Regions from separate parts of the Kocuria sp. PD6 genome, predicted to be linked through region 1. Evidence: riboswitches for the same ligand, from Rfam matches in the RefSeq annotation. Region 1 holds a riboswitch; each other region holds the start of a gene.
The links. Region 1 has a riboswitch for S-adenosylmethionine ahead of Q9R22_RS11425 (methylenetetrahydrofolate reductase). Riboswitches for the same ligand answer to the same signal wherever they lie in the genome.
Positions count from the first base shown of each region.

Region 2: another riboswitch for S-adenosylmethionine. It lies ahead of Q9R22_RS05690 (cobalamin-independent methionine synthase II family protein); the one in region 1 lies ahead of Q9R22_RS11425 (methylenetetrahydrofolate reductase).
Region 3: another riboswitch for S-adenosylmethionine. It lies ahead of Q9R22_RS01275 (hypothetical protein); the one in region 1 lies ahead of Q9R22_RS11425 (methylenetetrahydrofolate reductase).
Region 4: another riboswitch for S-adenosylmethionine. It lies ahead of Q9R22_RS00300 (MetQ/NlpA family ABC transporter substrate-binding protein); the one in region 1 lies ahead of Q9R22_RS11425 (methylenetetrahydrofolate reductase).

Region 1 covers NZ_JAUZUS010000012.1:72,790-76,959, forward strand. The annotation lists gene Q9R22_RS11415 (fructosamine kinase family protein) at 1-175, opposite strand, end outside; gene Q9R22_RS11420 (thermonuclease family protein) at 540-1,388, shown strand; SAM riboswitch class IV at 2,249-2,365, shown strand; gene Q9R22_RS11425 (methylenetetrahydrofolate reductase) at 2,410-3,399, shown strand; gene metE (5-methyltetrahydropteroyltriglutamate--homocysteine S-methyltransferase) at 3,597-4,170, shown strand, end outside.
Region 2 covers NZ_JAUZUS010000005.1:4,217-8,386, reverse strand. The annotation lists gene Q9R22_RS05700 (IclR family transcriptional regulator) at 3-806, shown strand; gene Q9R22_RS05695 (3-hydroxybutyrate dehydrogenase) at 1,019-1,768, opposite strand; SAM riboswitch class I at 2,019-2,105, shown strand; gene Q9R22_RS05690 (cobalamin-independent methionine synthase II family protein) at 2,120-3,331, shown strand; partial or broken gene Q9R22_RS05685 (MFS transporter) at 3,684-4,170, shown strand, end outside.
Region 3 covers NZ_JAUZUS010000001.1:268,737-272,906, forward strand. The annotation lists gene Q9R22_RS01265 (DUF6350 family protein) at 1-121, opposite strand, end outside; gene Q9R22_RS01270 (glycosyltransferase family 1 protein) at 240-1,403, shown strand; SAM riboswitch class IV at 1,515-1,657, shown strand; gene Q9R22_RS01275 (hypothetical protein) at 1,678-1,956, shown strand; partial or broken gene Q9R22_RS01280 (GMC oxidoreductase) at 2,071-2,214, opposite strand; partial or broken gene Q9R22_RS01285 (hypothetical protein) at 2,260-2,487, opposite strand; gene Q9R22_RS01290 (BCCT family transporter) at 2,394-2,744, opposite strand; gene Q9R22_RS01295 (hypothetical protein) at 3,015-4,170, opposite strand, start outside.
Region 4 covers NZ_JAUZUS010000001.1:58,382-62,551, forward strand. The annotation lists gene Q9R22_RS00290 (methionine ABC transporter permease) at 1-4, opposite strand, end outside; gene Q9R22_RS00295 (methionine ABC transporter ATP-binding protein) at 4-1,056, opposite strand; gene Q9R22_RS00300 (MetQ/NlpA family ABC transporter substrate-binding protein) at 1,053-1,937, opposite strand; SAM riboswitch class IV at 2,034-2,148, opposite strand; gene dxr (1-deoxy-D-xylulose-5-phosphate reductoisomerase) at 2,202-3,461, opposite strand; gene Q9R22_RS00310 (GlsB/YeaQ/YmgE family stress response membrane protein) at 3,624-3,887, opposite strand; gene Q9R22_RS00315 (cation acetate symporter) at 4,049-4,170, opposite strand, start outside.

The DNA.
Region 1 (4,170 bases):
CCGCCTCCAACGCCAACACGCCCGCCGGGGCACCCGGCATGGTCTTGGCGAACAGGGGCCCGTCCGGGGTCTCGAGCCAGTAGGCGTGGGCGGTGTCCCCGCCGCTCAGGGGACGGGCATCGCTCACACGCAGGTCCGCGACGATCTCACCGGGAAGCTCATCGATGGTGGCCATGCGTCTTGTCTACACCATGCCGCACAGCGCACCACCCCGCGCCCACCCGCTACCCCGAGCGCACCCCCCGCCCGACACCTAGCTCCGCCTCACCCCCCTCTGCTTTTACTGAGCTAAAGCAGTCTTGAGACACCCCCAGGTGCTTTTACTCCACTAGGCATCACGTGCCGCGACACGGATCGCCGATCCCTGCAGGGTGAACACCCTCTGGCACAATAACGTCGTTGCAAATGCACCGACATGATGCCGGGTGCTTCCTCCGAGACCCGGGACCGCGATGCCTGCCGAGACCATTCACCATCCTGCCCGCCGCCGGTGGGCCGCCGGTCCGAGGGCCCGTGCGAGCACCGTCGTCCTGGCGAGCTTGTTCGCCCTGACCGCGTGCGGCGGCGCCGCAGAGTCCGCGCCCACCCCGGACGACTCGGTGGCCACGGTGGAACGCGTGGTGGACGGGGACACCCTGGACGCCACGATCGCGGGGAAGTCCACGCGGGTGCGGCTGCTGAACATCAATACCCCGGAGGTCGCGCAGGACGGTCAGCCCGGCGAGTGCCTCGCGGACGAGGCCACGGCCAAGCTTGAGGACCTCCTGCCCAAGGGAACCACGATCCACCTGGACTACGACGTGGAACGCACGGACCGCTACGGGCGCACCCTCGCCCGAGTGACCCGCGACGACGACGGGTTGAACGTCAACCAGGCACTCGTCAAGGCGGGCCTGGCAACGCCCATGACCGTGGGCGCCAACAGCACGTACCGGCGAGAGATGGACAGCGCGTACAACGTGGCCCAGGCCATGCAGGTCGGTTTCTTCGACCCGAAGCAGGACTGCGCGCCGCCGGGGGAATCCGCATCCCCCGGCACCACAACTTCGAGCACCGCGAGCCCGAGCGCGACGCCGAGTCCCACCCCGTCCTCCACGCCCACTCCCACGCCGACGCTCGAGGCGCCTCCCGCGGTCGTGGAGGACGAGGTCGCCGTGGGCGATCCGGCACCCCAACCCAATCCCGCTCCGCAACCGAGCTACAACTACAACCCCGCCCCCGCGCAGCCCGCGGCACCTCAGCTACCGGCCGCGCCCCGGGTACCTGCTGCCCCGCAGCTGCCGGCGGCACCCCACGTGCCCCCGGCTTCCGAGAGTGATGGCGGCTATCCCGGTTACACCGGCCCCCGGTGCTACGAACCGGGAGGCAAGGTCTGGCACCCGTGCTGAGTCGCTGATGACACGCCAAGGCGCGCCCACCCGGTCGGTTGACCGGGTGGGCGTCCCTGCTTTTCGCCGCGCTTTCGTCACGCGGGTGCACCGGCGAGCCGCCGGATGCACGGCGGCCCGAACTCAGGGTTCCTGCGTGGACGACGTCGCTCCCGGCAGGTCCCGGGGGTCGTGACGACCGGGGTTGGCGGTCGCGCTGCGCAAGGGGGACGGCGTCGTCCGCGGCGGGCGTGATGCCGTAGATGACCGCCATGTTCACACCCGGGGCCTGCCCCGACAACGGGCCGGCGGCGATCCGCAACGGAGTGCCATGTGCGTCGCGCGCCCCGGGGAAAGTCCCCAGCGTGGTCTCGTGCGTGGGGATCGCGGGGCTCGCGATGCCGGCGTCGGGCCGCAGCGACAGCATCAGGACCTTCTCGTGGCGGGCAACCCGGACGTCCCTCGTACGGTACTCGGGGGTGGAGGTCGCGGACGGAGCCACGGTCCAGTTCGTCGGGTATCGGAAACTCGTGGTCCCGCCCGGGGTCGTGAACGTCTGGGTGAGTGCCCCGGCCGTCACCGCCGCCTCGCTCGCGGTGGGCGTGGCGGTGACGGAGGGCGACGGCGTCACACTGTCCTGCTCCGAGGCTTCCGCGGTCGACGGCGCGACGGCTATCGAGCGCAAGACCCAGTTCTCGGCTCCCAACTCGGGCATCTTCATGTCCTGCACGTCGTGGGGCAGGATGACCACGGCAGGGCCCAGGTGCCCCCGTGCGGTCCATTCCGCCCGCTTGGGAAGACGAGCGCGGCGGGAGGCCGGCGGTTCCGTCATCGTTCGTGGGCCTCGTCACGGGGCTGTGCTACGCTTACTCGTAACAAAGGATCATGAGTCCCGGTGCGAAGCTCTGGCTAGCCGGGCGGCAACCCTCCAGCTGTAGTGGGGTGCCCCAGATGAGGATCCGGCCGCCGCGCAACCGCGTGGTCGGCAAGTACGGCGCTCGGAGCTCGTCCTCCGGCGTCCTAAGGCCGGAGGATTTTTTATATGCCCGCACCCCTCGCAGCGTCAGAACCCGCGCCCGTGACTGGCCCGCCCACGGGGACGTCCTGGCTGGTCCGGCGCCCGCGCCGCTCCACGCTCGTCTCGTTCGAAGTGTTCCCGCCGCGGCCCACCGGAGACCCGGACACTGTGTGGCGCAACATCGACGCCATGGCCCAGGCCGGGCCGGATTTCTTCTCCGTCACCCACGGTCACGCCGGCCATCACGGCGTCTCCCGCGAGGCGCTGCGCCACCTGCGCCGCACGACCAAGACCCCGGTCATGGCGCACTTCACGTGCGGTGGCACGGACCGCGCGGGTCTCGAGCGCGCCGTGGACCAGTTGCTGGACGACGGCGTTCGCGACCTCCTCGCGCTGCGCGGCGACCCGCCCCTGGGTACCGGGGAATGGCGGACCCCCGCGGGTGGCCTGGGCCGGGCCTCCCAACTGGTGGAGCTGATCCGGGACGTCGAACGACGTCGCTTCGGCACCGGGTTCCGCCCGGGTCAGCGACCGCTGTCCGTGTCGGTGGCGTGCTACCCGTCCCCCGCGCGAGGCCGCGACTTCGAGGCGGATCTCGCGTCCCTGTGGGACAAGCAGGAGGCCGGCGCGGACTACGCGATCACGCAGGTGCTCTACGAACCCGAGGACTACGCCACGTTCCTGGAACGCGCGCGCTCGGAGGGCATCCACATCCCCGTGGTCGCCGGGCTCATGCCGCTGAGCAACCCGCAACGGTTGCAGCGCATGACCGAGATCACCGGGGTCCGGGTCCCGGAACGCCTCACCCGGTTCCTGCGCGCCGACACTCCTGAGGAACTGCGCCACCGAGGGGTCGCGGCCACCCTGTCCCTGATCGACGACCTCATGGATCTGGGCTGCGCCGGTTTCCACCTGTACACGTTCAACCGCCCCGAGGCGGCGCTGACCATCCTGGAGCATCTGCGGGTCCGGGATGCCGCACGCGAATACCGAGGCCGCAGCCCCGCGGCCTGACCGCCGCACCAGCCCCGACCGACCCGTGAACCGATCGTGTTGGCTTCGACCGCCGCATCCGGGCAGGCCGAAAACCGTTCGTAGCGGCACCACCCACGCTGACGTTCCCCTTACCCCGCCGCGCCGGAGCACACCCGTTGCCGCGGCTCATCACACCCCCTAACCGCCATACCCCACACCAGCTCCGAGGAGTTCCCATGAGCACCCAGCCCGTCCCGTTCCCCGCCGCCACGATCCTGGGCTACCCCCGCATCGGCCCCGACCGCGAGCTCAAGCGCGCACTCGAGTCCTATTGGAAGGACCCGCAACAGCACCCCGCCACCACGGTGCTGGACACCCTCGCCCGGTTGCGTGAGCGCACCGCCACGCGATTGTCCGAACTCGGCCTCACTGCGGATCACGCTGTGCCGTCCGAGGGGTTCGCGGTGGACCACGTCCTGGACACGTCCCTGGCGCTGGGCGCGGTTCCCGCGCGGTTCATCGCGGACGGCTACGAGCCCGCCGCCCCGGACACGCCCCGCGGGATCGAGCTGATCACGGCGTTGTCCCGCGGCACCGATCGGTTGGAGCCGCTCGAGATGACCAAGTGGTTCGACACCAACTACCACTACTACGTACCCGAGATCGGCCCGGACACCCCGTTGCGTGCGAACCCCGAGAGCCTCGTGTCCCGCTACCGGACCACCCTCGGGACCACCGGGATCACCACCCGCCCGGTCCTCGTGGGCCCCGTGAGCCTGCTCTTGCTCTCACGCTCCGAGACCACCGATG
Region 2 (4,170 bases), on a different contig from region 1:
GTATGACCCCGCAGAAATCCCGGAACCCGCAGCTCTCCCCGCAGGGCACGCAGGTGGTCTCCCGGGTCGCCGCGATCCTGCAGGCCGTGGCATCCGGGGAGTCAGCCGGATCCACCGCAGCCATCGCCCACCGCACGGGGCTGACCCGGCCCACCACGCACCGATTGCTCGCAGCGCTCGCCGCCGAGGGGCTCGTGGACCGCACGGAGGACGGCAACTGGGCCCTGGGTCCCGAACTGCACATCCTGGGCACGGTGGCCGCCCAACGTTATCCCGCCCAGGACCTCGCGACCCCGTGCCTGCAGCGGCTCGCCGAGGCCACGGGCGAGTCTGCGTTCTTCTCCGCTCGCCGCGGCAACGAGGTCATCTGCCTGGCCCGGGTGGAGGGGGCGTTCCCGGTGCGCTCGCACGTGCTCTACGAGGGCCTGCGGTTGCCCCTGGGCGTGGCCTCCGCGGGACTCGCGATCCTCGGTCACCTACCCCCGGACCAATTGGAGACCGCCCTCGCGGACACCCGGGAGGAGCGGACGCGCCTCGGTCCACAGCACGACGACGCTCACGTCCGCCGCCTCGTCGCCCAGGTCCGGGAGGACGGCTGGTCCCTGAACCCCGGACGTATTGTGGAGGGCTCGTGGGGCATGGCGGCCGCGGTGTTCGACGCGACCGGCCAACCCCGCTACGCGCTCTCCCTGACGGGGATCGAACCCCGGTTCACCGCGGAACGCAGACCCGGCCTCGGGGCGGCTTTGCTGGACCAGGCCCACAAGCTCTCCACGGCGCTGCGCGCGGGGGCCACGACCGTGTGAACCGGACGCAGCGGCGTCGTCCCGTACCGTCAGACCCCGCGTCCTCGCACCCCGGAACATCTGTGCCCCGATACCGCACGCGTTGTGCGACTGCGAGTGTTTTTTCGGGACGCAGATGTTCGGGCCCTTGGCCGGAGAGGGGCCGTGGAACGCGGGCCATTGCCTCGACACCGAACGGCAGCGAGGGTGGACGCGGCGACGTCGCCCCGCGCTCAGGACGCCGTCCAGCCACCGTCCATCGCGTAGGACGCACCCGTGACCATGCCCGCGGACGGGCCGGCCAGGAACGCGATGAGCTCGCCAACCTCCTCGGGTTCCACGAGGCGCTTGATCGCGGACTCGGTGAGCATGATCTTCTCGATCACCTGGTCCTCGGGGATCCTGTGGGTCGCGGCCTGGTCCTTGATCTGCTTGTCCACGAGCGGGGTGTGCACGTAACTGGGGTTGACGCAGTTGCTGGTCACACCGTGCTCAGCGCCCTCCAGGGCCACGGTCTTGGACAGCCCTTCGAGCCCATGCTTGGCCGTGACGTACGCGGATTTGTACGCGGACGCGCGCAGACCGTGGATGGAGGAGACGTTGATGATCCGGCCCCATCCGCGCTCGTACATGTGCGGCAGCGCGGCACGGATCAGCAGGAACGGAGCCTCGAGCATGAGCGTGAGGATGCGGTGGAAGTCCGCGGGGTCGAAGTCCTGCACGGGTGCCACCTTTTGGATCCCCGCGTTGTTGACCAGGATGTCCACGTCCAGGCTCAGTTCGGTGAGCGCGGCGGTGTCCGAGAGGTCCACGACCCAGGCTTCCCCGCCCACCTCGGAGGCCGTCGTCTGAGCGGCTTCTTCATTGATGTCCGCGACGACCACATGGGCGCCGCGGTCCGCGAACGCCTGCACGGCGGCGCGGCCGATCCCGCTGGCCCCACCGGTGACCAGGGCCTTCTTCCCCTCGAGTGATTGCTCCATGACAGCCTCTTTGCGCGTGGACGGTTCTCCTACCGCGTCACGCTACGCCCCGGGGGGCCGCCGGGTCACGATCCGGAACGGACCACCCCGGACCAGCTACGAGTCACGGCCCGCACCGGGGGCCGCCCGGTCACGGAAGCCCCGGTGACCCGAGCCCGAGGGGCCGGGCAGGAGGAACCCGGGGAGCGGCGTCGTCGTCCGACACGCCACAACTGGCGTCCACTCCTCGCGATGCTGTTGGATGGAGCAGTACCCATCCAGAGCGGCCGAGAGATCTGGCTCGTGGAAGCCGCAGCAACCGGGGTGACACCGGTGCTAACGCCAGGACCGATGGAAAGGAACAGCACAGCCATGCCCTTGAACACCGATCGCATCCAGACCACCCACGTGGGCTCCCTGCCTCGCACCCCCGAGCTGCTGAAGGCCAACAACCGTTTCCAGGCGGGCGAGATCGACCTCTCCCAGCTGGGCGAGGCGCTCGACGAGGGCGTCAAGGAGATCGTGCGCACCCAGCGCGAGATCGGCATCGACATCGTCAACGACGGCGAGTACGGCCACACCACGTCCGGGGCCGTGGACTACGGGGCCTGGTGGAACTACTCGTTCCACCGCCTGGGCGGGCTGACCCCCACGGACGAGGACCGCTGGAACGAGGGCGAGAAGCACCGTTCCAGCCCGGGACACATCGTGCTCACGAGCTTCCCCGACCGCCGCGACCGGGAGCGCTTCCGGGACGCCTATGAGGACCCCACAGCGGGCGTGCTCGTGCACCGCAACACGGTCTCCCAGCCCAAGATCACGGGCCCGCTGACCTACACGGGTCAGGAGGCGGTGGCCGGGGACATCCGCCGCGTGAAGGACGCGATGGCTCTGAACGGTGCCACGCAGGGCTTCGTCGCGGCACTGTCCCCCGGCTCCTGCGCGCGCGTGAAGAACGAGTACTACGCCACGGACGAGGAGCTGGTCTACGCGTGCGCGGACGTGATGCGTGAGGAGTACAAGGCCATCGTGGACGCCGGACTGACCGTGCAGATCGACGACCCCTCGATCGCCGAGTCCTGGGACCAGATCAACCCCGAGCCCACCGTGGAGGACTACCTGGCCTTCACCCAGCTGCGCGTGGACGCGCTGAACTACGCACTGCGCGACCTCCCCGAGGAGCAGATCCGCTTCCACCTGTGCTGGGGTTCGTGGCACGGCCCGCACACCACGGACCTCGAGTTCAAGTACCTCGTGGACCTCATGCTCACCATCCGCGCGCAGGGCTACAGCTTCGAGGCGTCCAGCCCGCGCCACGGCCACGAGTGGAAGGTCTGGAAGGACCACCAGCTGCCCGAGGGCAAGGTGGTCTACCCCGGTTTCGTCTCTCACTCGACCAACGTGGTGGAGCACCCCGAGCTCGTGGCGGACCGGATCGAGCAGTACGCGTCCGTGGTGGGCAAGGAGAACGTGATCGCCTCCACGGACTGCGGTCTGGGCGGGCGGTTGCACCCGCAGATCGCGCTGGCCAAGCTCGAGTCCCTCGTGGTGGGTGCGCGGATCGCGTCCGAGCGCCTGTTCTGATCAGGCCGCGCGGCTGGTCCTGCAGCTTTTAGTCCCACCGCGTCGCTGACCGTTCCGGTTCCCCGATCTTCCCGGACGACGCCGCCCGCCCCCCTTCCGCTGCGCCCGCACCTTCCACGGTGCGGCACGGCGGGAGGGGGCGTTGCCGTGTCATGAACGCGTCACAACGGCCGACATGCTGCCCGCCCGGGTGAACGGCCCGGGAAAAATATACGATTTAATACACGAAACGTGTGGTGCGCTTCACATTCTTTCGTACACTTATTTCGAGACCAATCGGTCGGTTATTCCCCTGATCCACTCCGCCACTGGCACCCCACGGACCCCGCGTCCGCCGATCCTGGAGACCCGCATGGCATCCACCACCTCAGCGCCCGCTCAGCTGGCGCACACCATGACCCGAGAAGAACGCAAGGTCCTTGCGGGCACCCTCGTGGGCACCACCATCGAGTGGTACGACTTCTTCATCTATGCGCAGGCGGCCGCCTTCATCCTGGCCACCCATTTCTTCAACCCGGCGGGCGAGCAGAACGCCACGCTGGGACAGATCGTCGCCTGGGCGTCCCTGGGCATCAGCTTCCTCTTCCGTCCCCTGGGTGCGATCGTGGCCGGTCACATCGGTGACAAGTACGGGCGCAAGATCACCCTGGTCATGACTCTCTTCGGGATGGGCGCGGCCACCACGCTGATCGGCCTGCTGCCCACGTACGAGCAGATCGGTATCGCGGCCCCCATCATCCTGCTGGTCCTGCGTATCCTGCAGGGCTTCTCCGCCGGTGGTGAGTGGGGTGGTGCGGCCCTGATGTCCGTGGAGCACGCGCCCGCGAACAAGCGCGGCT
Region 3 (4,170 bases), on a different contig from region 1:
GTCCCGGGGAGTCGTCCGGTTCGGGGCGGGGCACGTCGGCGGCGCGCGCGGGGGACGAACCGTGCGACGTGAAGCGGTCGCGTACGCCCGAGACCACGCCGGGCAGTGAGGGAAGTTTCATCACCGGACATCTTTTCACGTTCACCCGCGCACCACGGGCAGCGAAGTTAGCGCGGACTTCATCTGCGGGCCACCCCCGGGTGACTCCCCCGTGAGGCGCGGGGCCCACAGTGGGAACCGTGAGAATCGCATTGGTGGCCGAACAGTTCCTCCCCCACGTCAACGGTGTCACGCATTCGGTGATCCGCGTCCTGGAACACCTGCGGGATCACGGGCACGAGGCCATGGTGATCGCCCCCTCCTATGAGAAGACCCTGTTCCTGGGCTCTGTGGACCACGTGGACGGCGTGCGGATTGAACGCATCCCGTCCCTGCCGCTCGCGGGCTATCCCGAGGTCCGCGTGGCGAGCTGCACCGTGAGTCGCATGCAGCGCATCCTGGCCCGTTTCGCGCCGGACGTGGTGCACGTGGCGTCCCCGTTCGTGCTCGGGTGGCAGGCCATCCAGGCCGCCAAGGGTTTGGGTCTGCCGTGCGTGGCCGTGTACCAGACGGACGTGCCCGGTTACGCCGCACGCTACGGGGCGTCCGTGCTGGAGACCGCCATGTGGTCCCACGTGCGTGCGATGCACAACAGCTCGACCCTCACGCTCGCTCCCTCGACGGCGTCGATCAGCCAGCTCCACGAGCACGGCGTCCAGCGGGTGCACATGTGGCGCCGCGGAGTGGACACGAGCCGGTTCCGTCCCGCGCTGCGCGATCACGCGTGGCGCGAGCGCGTGGGCGGCGGCAAGCGACTCGTGGGATACGTGGGGCGGTTGGCCCCCGAGAAGCAGGTCGCGGACCTCGCCGCGATCGACGCTCTGCCGGACACCCGGCTCGTGATCATCGGTTCCGGCCCCGGGAAGGAGTCGCTGCGCTCGGTATTGCCCAACGCGCACTTCGAGGGCTTCCTCACGGGCACCGAACTCGCCACGGCCATGGCGTCGCTGGACGTGTTCGTGCACCCCGGTGAGCACGAGACGTTCTGCCAGACCATCCAGGAAGCCATGGCCTCCGGGGTTCCAGTGGTGGCCGTGGGCCGCGGCGGCCCCCTGGACCTCGTGGACTCCTCGCGTAACGGGTGGCTCTACGCCCCGGGTGACCTGGCCGGGTTGCGCGAGCGCGTTCGGGACCTCGCGGGCGACGACGCCAAACGCCTCGCCTTCGCGCGCACCGCCCACCAGTGCGTGCAGGAGCGCACGTGGGGTGCCGTGTGCGAGCAGTTGCTGGGCCACTACGAGCGCGCTCGCACGGTCACCTCCCGGATGCGCGGCACGCGCCGCAGCGGCCTGCGCACCCCATGAGAACCGCCGCCGGGTGCCAGATGTTACTCAACAGAAGCTTGATTAAGTTTTGATGACATTCTCGGTCCGCGCCTGGCTGGTCCCCGGAATCCACGGATAGGCTCGAAGCAGCTTCACGAGATGCGCCCGCGCAACGACAAGGACGTCACCGCGCGCCCAGAGCTCCAACTCGGCGTACGCCAACCCTCGGTTCAGGGGTGGATTGGATGACGAAGCGGCCGGGGCCACACGTGTGGTTCCGGCAAGCGACCGGAAAATTCAGAGGCCCGACATCATGAACACGACAACCCAGAAATCCCACCCCGACACCCGCGAACAATGGGTGGACGTCACCGTTCAGGCGGACCCCGCCCGGCACGTGGTGTCCATCACGGGATCGGACGGTCACGAGCACGAGTACTTCGCGGACGACGCCCGTGAGGTCGCACTCGCCGCACAGCACACACGGGGGCGCGGCCAGTGGTGCGCCAAGTACAGCAGACTCCTGGTCCCCGGGGCGTCCCGGGTGACCGGCGGGGTGTCCTTCTACAAGCTGGAGCCCTTGCCCGCGTAGTCCTCGCGAGCACGGTCCCCGCGACCGCGAACTCCACGATCGGGTGTGGCCCGGGTCCGGACGGACCCGGGCCACACCCATGTTCTCAGCCTGCTCGGTTCTTGACGGCCGTGCTCACCGGGCGGTCGCGTCCCGGTCCTGGGCGATCAGCTCGGCGGCGCGTTCACCGATCATGAAGACCGTGATCTTCGGGTTCACCGTCACGAGCTCGGACATCACCGAGGCGTCTGCCACGCGCAATCCGCTCACGCCCTTGACGATCGCATCCAGCAGGAACGCCGTGCGCCCGGTGATGAGCACGTACAGCATGAGCCCGATCGCCAGGATGATGCTCAGCTCGGAAAGCCGCCGGGTGCCCTTGTCCACGCCCAAGAGGGTCCCCAGCAGCGCCGCGGTGTCCACGGCGTCGCCGGCGGCACCGTGGATCCGGCACCCGATCAGGGGTAGAGAGCGGAGCGGATGCTCAGCGGCATGCCGAAGCGGTAGGCGAAGTAGCCGAATGCCATGCCCATCAGGGCGTACATGGCCCACCCCGTGAACAGGTTGAACTGGGGTTTCGCGTGGTCCGGGCCCATCTTGATCGTGCCGTGCCTGCTGTCCGCGACCAGGATCACGAACACGATCACGAGAGCGGCCGTGAGGATGTAGAACCACCCCAGCCGGGAGGCGACCCACGCGACCACGCCGCCGATCACGGCGTCGGCGTGCTCGGGTGCCTCCGTGGCCCAGGCGGACAGCGAGACAAGCAGGGTTGCCGCGGCCACGAAGACCCGCCAGTTGACGGGCAACCGGGGTGGCGCAGAGCGAGGGGCCCGGACAGGGCTGGCGGATCCGCGACGGGCGACGAGCCCGGGCGTGGGTGACGGATGGACGAGGAATCGTGTGTGGTCACGTCGGGGATGCGGGTCGGACGTCGGACGACCCGGGGTTGAGGCGCCTTACTACCAGCCGTTAGTCATGGCACGCCACCTCACTTTAGGGGAGGGCCGCGCAGCGGCCGAATGCAGCCGCGCGGCCCCACGAGTACACCCCCCCCCCGTTCGCCCGGGGCGGCACTGTCAGCCCAGCAGCTTGGCCACGAGGGCGCTCGCGAACTCCTCGGAGACGTCCCCGTAGTTCAGGGAGAAGTCCTCGTCCACGAGCGTGGGCAGCAGCCCCGAGCACAGCACCGTGGCGCGCGCGTAGAGCCCCGGCAGGGCGGCACCGATGGGCACGGAGAGCAACCGCAGCTCGGGATCGTAGCTGACCAACGCCGTGCCGGTGTCCCGCGCCGCGAGGTGCTTGCCGAGCCCCGAGGACACGGGACGGGCGTGACCCGAGACCACGTCCTCCGCGGTGCGGTAGGCGTAGCGCGTCTTGTGGTGGTGGTTGATCCGGTACAGCCCCGCCTGGTTGCGGTCGTCCGTGGCCTCCCACGTGGCGTCCGCGGGCACGAAGCGTTCCGCGACCCCGTTGTACTGCATCTCCTTCAGGGGCAGCCCGGCGACGACCGAGGACAACGGGGGCAGGGTGTCGAGCATGACGGGCCCGGCGTCGTAGACCACGTCGCACAGCCCCTCGGGCAGCAGCTTGCTCAGCGCGTCGAGGTCCACATCCTGGAGCATGGTGGTCGCGTGGTCCTCCGGGGACAGCACCACGACCTCACCACCCTGGGCCCCGACCGCCTGCGTCACGGCGTCCTCTTGGTCGGTCTTCCACCCGCCCGTGAGCAGGATGGAGCCGTCCACGAGCTGGGTCAGGGCCGGGGAGCACACCTGCCAGCGGCGCACCGTCCAGTTCTCGTCCCGGATCACCTCCAGGAAACCGAGGGCCTGCAGGTGACCCACGAACCATTCCTCGAAGCGCTCGGAGTCCTCGAGCTGGCGCGCCACGATGGACAGGCTCGACCGCTTGCTGCCACCCAAGAACGTGAGGATGTCCTTGAACGGCGCCCAGGACCCCGGGTACTCGCCCTCGTCCGGGCCGATGAACTGCAGTGCCTCGACCGAACCCGTCTGACCCACCGCCGAGAGCTTGGTGAGCCGGCCGGGGTAGCGCTTGGTGAGCCCGCAGAACTTGCAGCGCCCGAACACCCACGGCGCCTTGGCCTTGGGATCCATGGGGGGCAGGATCACTTTGTGCTTGCCCGTGACCATGCAGGACACGTCCGGGGCCTCGGGCAGCTCGTTGCTGCGCTCGGGGAACATCTGCCCCTCGGCGGACTCCCACCCGGCG
Region 4 (4,170 bases), on a different contig from region 1:
CCATCACTCACTCACCTCCCGCACCGTGGTGACGGCGCGCAGACTCTCGACGGCGCGGTCCACGGACTCGTCCGAACCGGTCAGGGACAGCGTGAGCGTTCCGAAGGACTGTGACTGCAGGATGGAGATCCCCCCGAAGGCGATGTTGAAGCTGACACCGTCACGGGCGGCGTCCGAGAGCACGTCCCCGATCTGGTTCTGGTCGGTGACGTCCACCAGCACGAGCCGCCCGGGGTGTTCCCGGCGCAGCTTCTCGATCTCGTCCGCGCGCGGCACGGTGCGCGTGACCGAGGAGACGAACTTGCGCGTGGTCTGCGCCCGCGGGTGGGCGAAGACCTCCGCGGTGGTCCCGGTCTCCACCACACGACCGCTGTCCATCACGGCCACGCGGTCCGCGGTGGCCCGCACCACGTCCATCTCGTGGGTGATCAACACGATGGTGATCCCCAGCTCACGGTTGACGCGCTTGAGCAGACCCAGTACCTCCTGGGTGGTCTCCGGGTCCAACGCCGAGGTGGACTCGTCCGCGAGCAGCAGTTCGGGATTGCTCGCGAGCGCGCGGGCGATCCCCACGCGCTGCTTCTGACCACCCGAGAGCTGCTCGGGGTAGTTCCCGGCGCGCTCGGTCAAGCCCACGAACTCCAACAGTTCCGCGACCCGCGCCTTGCGTTCCTCGGGCTTCCACCCGGCACGCTTGAGCGGGTACTCGATGTTGCCCGCCACGGTGCGTGACGTGAACAGGTTGAACTGCTGGAAGATCATCCCGATCTTGCGGCGGATGGGCGCCAGCTGGGACTCGCTGCGCCCGTCCACACGGCTACCGGCGACCTCGAGCGTCCCGGACGAGATCGGTTCCAGGCCGTTGATCAGCCGCACGAGGGTGGACTTGCCCGCCCCCGAGTAGCCGATCACCGCGAAGATCTCACCGCGGCGGATGTCCAGGTCCACGGAGTCCACCGCGGTCACGGTGTGCGGGCGGCGTTTGGACCCCGTGACGAAGACCTTGCTCACGTCCCGGAAACTGACCAGGGTGTCCGCCGTGGCGGACGGGCTCACTTGGTCTGCTCCTTGAGGTCCTGCGAGTAGCGGGCCAGCAAGTCCTTGAGCTCCTGCTGATCCACCTTGGTGGGCACTGCGGTGCCCTTGGTCTCGGTCTTCTCCGCGTCCTGGACCTTGTCGTCGTAGTAGAAGCTCGCGACCTTCTTCAGGGTCTCGTTGTCCGCGTTCGCCTCGGTCGCGGCGAAGAGGTTGTCGTACACCTTGGCACTGTCCGCGGTGGGATCGTCCTGAGCCAGCGCGGACTTGGGATCGATGTTCGCGCGGTCCAGGAAGTCGTTGTTGACCACGGAGGCGGCCACGGAGTCCATGGACAGCACGGTCTGCTCGGCGGAGACCGGGCGGACCGTGACCTTGGACTTGGCGGTGTCGATGTCCTGCTCGGTGGGGGCGATCGTGTCCTTGGTGAACTCCACGAGACCCTGCTGGTGCAAGAGGTTCAAGGCGCGGGACAGGTTGATCGAGTCGTTCGGCACGGCGATCTCGTCACCCTGCTTGAAGTCGCCCACGGATTTCACGCTCTTGGAGTACAGCCCCAGCGGGAAGATGGACGTGGAGCCCACGGGAGTGATGGTGTCCCCGGAGTTGTTGTTGTAATCGGCGAGGTACGCGATGTGCTGGAACCAGTTCATGTCGATGTCACCGCTCTTCAGAGCGGGGTTCGGCTGGCTGTAGTCACTGAAGTCCACGTACTCGACCGTGATGTCGTTGTCCGCGGCGACCTGCTTCAACGCGTCTTGCACGGGGGTCGAGCCCACGATCCCGACGGTGATCTTGCCGTCCGCGGCCGGGTCCGAGTTGTCGGAGCCGCCGCCGCACGCGGTGAGGGTGAGGCCCAGGGTGGTGGCCAACACGACGGGAATCAAACGCTTGGTTCGCATGATCATGCCTTTCCAGGGTTCTGTGACGGGGACTCGCGGGGCGAACAGTCCCCCCTGGATGAGGGCTCACGGGACGGGCACGTGCTGATTTCCGGGGAACCGCACTTGCCGTGATCTGTTGCAACCGCGACCGGATGGTCATCTGGGGCACCCCGCTACGGGAGAGGGTTGCCGTCCGGCCAGCCAGAGCTACGCGCCGGATCTCGTCATCCACCCGGAATTCTAGCACGGCCCTGCCATGGGCCGACGACCGCAGGAAGGGCCCTATGCCATCCCGGCGATACGTTCGTCCGCGCGGGCCCGGGCCCACTCCTCCGCCCCCAGGACGTCCTCGAGGGTGGGCCGCGTGACGCCGTCGTGATCCTCCAGCACACGCTCGACCATGTCCACGATCTGCGTGAAGCCGAGCGCCCCGCGGTGGAACGCGTGCACGGCCTGCTCGTTGGCGGCGTTGAACACCGCGGGCCACGTCCCGCCGCGCGAACCCGCGTGCTTCATGAGCTCCACGGCGGGGAACGCCTGCGAATCGAGCGGTTCGAACGTCCACTGTGCGGCCCGGGTCCAGTCGCACCCCGCGGCGGCGCCGGTCACGCGGTGGGGCCAGCCGATTCCGAGCGCGATGGGCAGGCGCATGTCCGGCGGGGACGCCTGCGCCAGGGTGGATCCGTCCACGAACTCCACCATGGAGTGCACGACCGATTGCGGATGCACGGTGACGTCGATCCGGTCCAGGGGGACGTCGAACAGTAGGCTCGCCTCGAGCACCTCCAGTGCCTTGTTGACCATGGTCGCGGAGTTCGTGGTGACCATGACCCCCATGTCCCACGTGGGGTGCTGCAGGGCCTGTTCGGGTGTCACCCGCGTGAGCTGCTCGCGCGTCATGCCGCGGAACGGTCCGCCGGACGCCGTGAGCACGAGCCGGCGCACCTCGGAGGCCGTCCCGGAGCGCAGGGCCTGGGCGATCGCCGAGTGTTCGGAGTCCACGGGGATCAGCGCGTCCTGGAGGCCCGTGTCCACCGCGGCGCGCAACACGAGCGGACCGCCCGCGATCAGGGACTCCTTGTTCGCGAGCGCCACCCGCCGACCCGCTCCCAGCGCCGCCAGGGTGGGTGCGAGCCCGATGCTCCCGGTGATCCCGTTCAGCACGAGGTCCGAATCCTCCCACTGCGCGATCCGGGTTGCAGCGTCCGGCCCATACAGGACCTCGGGTGCCGCCGATGACGCCGCGCGTGACCGGTCCGCGATCAGCTCACGCAACCGGGCGGCGTCGTCCGCCGTACCGCTCGTGCCCACCGCACGGACACCGAACGTCACGGCCTGCTGAGCGAGCAGCTCGAGGTGACCCGCGCCCGCGGCGAGCGCCACGACCTCGAAGGGCTCGTGGGTGGCATCCCAGACGGGCCGGCGCAGCCCCGCGGCCTCGGACACGACGTCGAGCGCCTGCGTCCCGATGGATCCCGTGGACCCCAGGATCACGAGGCGCCGGGGGGCCTGCCGGGTGGCGGAGTCGAGATCGGGGGTCATGCCGGTGGAGGAAGTCATGACCCCAGTATCGCGTGAGCGCCGCACCCCGCACGCACGACACCGAGCACACGACTCCGGACGCACGACACGGGAGATACGACAAGGGCGCCACCCGGAGGTGACGCCCTTGTGTGGAAGGCCCGTTCAGGACCCGCAGATGATTCAGCGACGGCGGCCGACGACGGCGCCGTAGATGAGCAGCACGATGATCGCGCCGATCACGGACGTGATGATCGTGCCGATGCTGAAGCTGTTGATCCCGTCGCTCAGGCCGGGGATGAAGCTACCCAGCCAGCCGCCCAGGAAGGCCCCCACGATGCCGAGGATGATGGTGACGATGATCCCGCCACCCTGCTTGCCCGGAAGGATCAGCTTGGCGAGCGCGCCGGCGATCAGACCGAGGATGATCCAGCTAATGATGCCCATTTCTCCACCTCTGGTTCTCGTTGTGCGCGTTTGCGGTGTTCCGCAACCGCATGTGGTCAGCGAACTGGTTCACAGTGTAGTACCAGACACCAACGCTACACGGGCCGCCGCGTCCGGATGAAACCGGACACGGCGGCCGTGTCAAGGGGCGGTGAACCAGGTCAGTGCGAGACGGCCTTCTCCGCTCCCACTCCCGTGAGGGAACGCACTTCCATCTCGGACTGCTTGCGCGGGTCCTCCGGCCGGCGCTCGCTGAGCGAGCCCAGGAAACCGAGCAGGAAGG